One region of the Ligilactobacillus sp. JN-6 (Y).1 genome, then DNA from elsewhere that is predicted to be linked to it. Evidence: predicted binding sites of a transcription regulator. Region 1 holds the regulator's gene; the other holds the start of a gene.
What was found. The regulator Rex, encoded in region 1, represses fermentation and respiration genes when NADH is low (regulators of the CRP and FNR family bind a similar motif). The targets are predictions, from matches to a motif close to TTGTGAANTANTTCACAA.

Region 1 (3,219 bases):
GCTAATATCACTCTTGGAAGAAACGTCATGGGACATTTCATGTAATGCTTCAACGGCAGCCTTAGTAGCCTTATCGATACCAGTTCTGATACCAACAGGATTAGCACCGGCTGTCACATTTTTCATACCTTCTGCAACGATTGCTTGAGCCAAAACCGTAGCTGTTGTTGTACCGTCACCGGCGATGTCATTTGTTTTAGATGCAACTTCAGAAACTAACTTTGCACCCATATTTTCAAAATGATCTTCCAACTCAATGTCTTTAGCGATCGTAACACCGTCATTAGTAATAGTCGGAGAACCGTATGATTGTTCCAAAACTACGTTGCGACCTTTTGGTCCAAGTGTTGATTTTACTGTATTTGCTAATTTATCTACACCAGCAAGCATTTTTGCTCGTGCATCTTCTGAAAACTTAATTTGCTTAGCCATTAATTTCACCTCATCAAAAATTAGAGTTCTATGCTTTATGAAAGAATTTATTCGATCACGGCAACAATGTCATTGGCACGAACGACCAAATACTTGTCACCTTCATATGTTACTTCAGTACCTGCATATTTATCGTAGATTACTGAGTCCCCAGCTTTTACTTCTGGTACACTCTTTTCACCGTTGTCCAGGACTCGACCAGCACCCACAGCAACGACTTTACCAGTTTGAGGTTTTTCTTTAGCATTACTTGCTAAAACGATCCCACCAACTGTTTGTTCTTCTTCTTCTTGAACTTCAAGAATAACTCTGTCTCCTAACGGTTTCAGCACTCTAGATCCCTCCAATATATTTTTAGCACTCAACACACTTAAGTGCTAATTCAATTACAATTATTATAATAAACACTTTATTTCTAAATTGCAAGTACTTTTTGTCACTCTCTTTGTCTGAGTGCTAATTTTCTTAGAAAATATGCTATAATGTCTGAAGCAGTACAAAGGAGTCATCTAATTGAAACTAAAATCTAATTCATTAAGTCTTTTTTTAGGGTATTTCATCTTAGTCCTTATCCAACAAGTAGCCTTCCACTTTATTCACAATAATGATATTTTATATCCAGTGCAGACCACCCTTAGTCTTCTCGGAGCACTTGGTTTGATCTGGTCAATGCATCATTTCAAATATACTAATCTATTGGAAGATAAGAAAACTGGTTTTTGGAAGTCGCTTCTATGGTCGCTTAGCGGCACGGTCGGACTTTTAATTACTCAAAGGATCTTCCTTTGGTTTGAGGCTGCTATCCTTCATCAGCCGGCAGTTTCCGAAAACACTAGCCAATTAATGGCAGTAGCCGCCAAGTATCCGTACTATATACTGGTAATTGTGATCACAGAACCACTTATCGAGGAACTGATCTTCCGTAAGGTTTTATTTGGAAATTTTGTCTTTTGGTTTAGGCCATGGCAAACAGCAATACTTTCCAGCCTACTTTTTGCATTAGGTCATGGGGATGGTCATTTTTTGACCTATACCGCTATTGGTTTGATACTCTGTTTCATTTACCAAAAGACAGGTAGGATCCAGACTTCCATGCTTTCGCATATTTTAATGAACCTTTTTGTTTTATTTATCCACTAAAAAAATCGTAGAGATTTGCTATAGCTAGTAGGTCTCTACGATTTTTTTAAAACTGTCTCCATCAATGGTCTCACTTTTCTAAATTATTGATCGACATGATTTAAGAAATAAATCAAAGTTTGTAATTCATTGGTTAAATCGACATTTTGGATCCGTACATTATCTTGAACAGTCACACGTAAAGGCGTAAAGTTCAAAATACCTTTAACACCAGCAGAAACAAGTTCATCAGTAACACGTTGTGCGACTGGAGAAGGGACGGTTAAAATAACAACTTCTATCTGTTGTTCAACTAATTGTTCCTTCATTTCACTCATGGGGTAAATTGGAACACCGCTTTGAATAGTGCCGGTGATCCGGTCATCAATGTCGAAAGCTGCACTGATCCTTACATTGTTACTGCCATGGAAATTATAATTCAACAACGCGTGTCCTAAATTACCTACACCGATCAGCCCAACATTAGTCAACTTGTCTTGGTTCAACGTCTTCTTAAAGAAGTCTAAGAGACTTTTAACGTCATAACCGTAACCCCTTTTCCCTAGTGCACCAAAATACGAAAAATCACGTCTGATCGTTGCAGAATCAACCTTAACTGCTTCAGCTAATTCAGTTGAAGAGATCCTTTTCTTACCGGAATTAAATAATATACCTAAATAGCGATAGTAAATTGGCAATCTTTTAGCCGTTGCTCTAGGTATTTTTGCATTCACCATTTTTATGCCCCTTTCACAAATACTCACGTAAGTAATTTTACCATATAAAATTTCACAATCAAACAAAAAGTTCATTAGTTCACAACTTAATTGGAAAAATTTAAATTTACAACGATATATTGCAAGGTATGCTAAAATGGTTTAGTAGAATAAAAATAGGCAGGTGAAATTTTTATGCTTTTATTACAAGTCCAACAAGTAGCTCGTATTTTTGCTGGAGATCCACTTTTTCAAAACGTAAACCTGAATATCCAAGACAATTCGCGGATCGCTCTTGTCGGGCCGAACGGAGCTGGTAAATCTACATTGATCAAAATGATCACTGGTGAAAATGAACCTGACGAAGGACAAATCGTTGGACGAAAAGGATTGACCATCGGTTACTTAGCCCAGGATACCGGCTTAGAATCTGAAGATACCATTTACAATGAAATGTTAAAAGTCTTCTCGGGCTTGATCAAAATGGAACAACAGATCCATGAATTAGAAAATAAGATCGCCAAAAGTAAAGATCATACTTCTGGAACTTATCAATCTTTATTAAAACAATATGACCAAACGGTGCACGATTTTGAAGCACAAAATGGTTATGGCTACCAAGCAGAGATCCGTTCGGTACTTCACGGTTTTAATTTTGAAGAAGCAGATTTTGACAAAAAAATATCTTCTTTGTCAGGTGGGCAAAAGAGACGCCTCGCTTTGGCTCGTTTGCTTCTTGAAAAAAGAGATCTACTGGTCTTGGACGAACCAACAAACCACCTAGACATTGAAACATTACAGTGGCTGGAAAATTATCTCCAAGGATATCCAGGAGCTTTGTTACTCGTTTCTCATGATCGTTATTTCCTTGACAAGATCGTTACAGAAGTCTGCAACATTAGTCACAAGCGAGCTAAAACATACCCTGGAAATTACACTTCGTTTGTGAAGC
Region 2 (3,219 bases), 740 kb from region 1:
TGACCAACCTTTCTTTGAATTGTCTTGACATTTTGACTGGTCTTGATGAATTGAAGATCTGTACATCTTATGACTTGAATGGAGAAAAAATTTATCATTATCCAGCAAATTTGGAAGACCTGAAAGCTTGCAAACCAATTTATGAGACACTTCCTGGTTGGACCGAAGACATCACCTCATGCAAGACTTTGGAAGATCTGCCGGAAAATGCTCGGGCATATTTGCATCGCGTCCAAGATTTAGTCGGCGTAAAAATTTCAACTTTTTCTGTAGGCCCAGATCGTGATCAGACTAATGTTTTAGATAATGTTTGGGGCATCTGATAGATACGAATAGGTGAGTTGATCAAAATTTAAATCAAAAAATAAAGTCGGCTAAACGTGTTGTTTGGCTGGCTTTTTAGCGCTTGCCTGAATTTGAAAGGGAACGTAGGCAAAATTTTAAAGTTTTAGGAAATTATATTTTTCAAATATACAAATTCATTAAGAGTATATTCACTGGTAAATCAAGATTTTCTCTTAAATTTGTAGCAGATATTTTGCTTTTATACAGAAAATATTGAGTAAGGGGAATGATCCAAAAATTTTTTTGACGAGCAATAACTTGCTGTCCTAAGAGAAAACATGTCAAGTAAAATATTTGAACAATATTCGTACTTTTATTTACATATCTGGCGCGGTAAAATAAGGAAGTGTTAAGTAATCGGAACGGACGTTTGAGCGTCGTTGAATTCGGTATTGGAGGAATGTTGCATGTCATTAACAGCTAAGGCCTCAACTGAAAAATTGGTTGAAACAGTGATGGAAAGGCGTTCGTGTTCTTATCAAGAGGCAATTTTATTTTTACTGCGGTACGCGCAGAGATCTAAAAACTAGATAATTAATGAAACTAGGGCTGGGATTATACAGCTCTTTTTTTAATATAAATAGTGAAAGACGAAACAAATTAGATAATTTATTTTATGTTTTGCAAAATATTGTGAACTATATAACTGAATTTTATAGGTTATCCAAGAGACTTTCATTTTATAAGTTCCTTTTTAAAAAGGATTGTATGCGCTAACACAAAAAACAAAATCACCATATTTTTCTTGAATTCTTTGTGAAATGTGATTAAAAACCAAGGATATTTAATGTTGAAATGAATCACAAAGTGTTGTACTATAAAGTGGAAGAAAGCGTTTGAACTAACGTTTTCAAATTTGGGGAGGTTATTTATTATGATGAACAAAGTTGAAGAAAAAGTATCTTCTGCTTGGGATGGATTCAAAAAAGGTCAATGGCAATCGGAAATTGATATCCGTGATTTCATTGAGAAAAACTATGCCCAGTATAATGGTGATGAATCATTCCTGCAGGGTCCGACTGACGCAACTACTAAGTTAAATGACGAATTAACTGAATTAAAGATGAAACAACGTAAAGTTGGCGTTTTAGATGCTGATACTAAAGTTGTTTCCACTATCACTTCTCATGCTCCTGGTTATCTTGATAAAGATTTAGAAAAAATTGTTGGTTTACAAACTGACAAGCCTTTAAAACGTTCATTGATGCCACAAGGCGGTATTCGTATGGCTAAAGATGCTTTGGAAACTAACGGTTATAAACTCGATCCAGAAGTAGAATACTTCTATAGCAAGATCCAGAAATCACATAACCAAGGTGTCTTTGATGCTTATGACGAAGATATTCGTAAGGCACGCCATAACAAGATCTTGACTGGTTTGCCTGATGCATACGGACGTGGCCGGATCGTTGCTGATTTCCCACGTGTTGCTTTGTATGGTATTGATCGTTTGATCGAAGAAAAGGTGCATGACTTGGATCTAACTGGTGACGGTGAAATGACTAGTGATGTTATCGACAAACGTGAGCACATCTCTGACCAGATCCGTGCCTTGAAAGACATGAAGACAATGGCTGAATCATATGGCTATGATATTTCTAAGCCAGCCGTTAATGCGCAAGAAGCTATTCAATGGGTCTATTTTGGTTACTTGGCAGCTATCAAAACACAAAATGGTGCTGCAATGTCTATTGGCCGTGTTGATACATTTATGGATATTTATATCAATCGTGATATCGAACGTGGTGTCCTGACAGAAAAAGATGCCCAAGAATTGATCGACCAATTTACTATGAAATTACGGATGGTCTTCTTCATGCGGACACCGGAATATAATTCATTGTTCACTGGTGATCCTATCTGGGCAACATTATCATTGGCTGGTACAGGATTAGATGGCCGTCATCACGTAACTAAGACAGCTTATCGTTTCTTGAACACTTTGCATAATATGGGTGCTGCTCCTGAACCAAACATCACTTTACTTTGGTCAGACGATTTGCCTATGACGTTCAAACGTTATGCTTCAAGTGTTTCGATCGAGAGTTCAACTATTCAGTACGAAAATGACGATTTGATGAAGAGACAATGGGGTACAGATTACTACGGCATCGCTTGCTGTGTTTCTGCACAACCAGTTGACTCAGGTGTCCAATTCTTCGGTGCTCGTGCTAACTTAGCCAAGACGGTTCTGTATGCCTTGAATGAAGGTCGTGACGAGATCACTGGTCTGCAAGTTGGGCCTGAATTGAAGAAGATGAGTTCAGAGTATATTGATTATGATGAATTCATGGACAAATTAGATAAGATGATGGACTGGTTGGCTGACGTCTATGTTAACGCACTGAATGTTATTCATTATATGCATGACAAGTATTACTATGAATCCGCACAGTTGGCATTGAAGAACACTGATTTGGATTACACATTCGCTACGGGTCTTTCAGGCTTGTCAGTAGCTGCTGATTCGATCTCAGCTATCAAATATGGCCATGTTAAAGCTATCCGTAATGAAGATGGTTTGACAGTTGACTTTAAGGCTGACAATGAATATCCACGTTATGGTAATAATGATGATCGTGCTGATGAGATCGTTACATGGTTAGTTAAGACAATGTACGAGAAGATGAACACACATCATTTGTATAGAGATGCTGAATTGTCAACTTCTGCCTTAACAATTACTTCAAACGTTGTTTACGGTAAAAACACAGGTGCTACTCCTAATGGACGTGAACAAGGCGAACCATTTGTTCCAGGTGCTAACCCAGCATATGGTGCTGATGTTTCTGGTGCTTTGGCTTCATTGCTTTCAGTTGCTAAGATCCCTTACAAGTATGCAACAGATGGTATTTCTAACACATTTGCTGTAAC

Region 2: a site for Rex is predicted at 977-994, ahead of pflB (formate C-acetyltransferase). Genes of this name have one in related genera too.

Annotation. Positions count from the first base shown of each region.
Region 1 covers NZ_CM176599.1:1,763,028-1,766,246, reverse strand. Annotated here, with positions in the region: gene groL (chaperonin GroEL) at 1-432, opposite strand, end outside; gene groES (co-chaperone GroES) at 480-764, opposite strand; gene AC3XNE_RS08140 (CPBP family intramembrane glutamic endopeptidase) at 946-1,572, shown strand; gene AC3XNE_RS08135 (redox-sensing transcriptional repressor Rex) at 1,656-2,288, opposite strand; gene AC3XNE_RS08130 (ABC-F family ATP-binding cassette domain-containing protein) at 2,463-3,219, shown strand, end outside.
Region 2 covers NZ_CM176599.1:1,019,140-1,022,358, forward strand. Annotated here, with positions in the region: gene AC3XNE_RS04770 (adenylosuccinate synthase) at 1-323, shown strand, start outside; gene pflB (formate C-acetyltransferase) at 1,223-3,219, shown strand, end outside.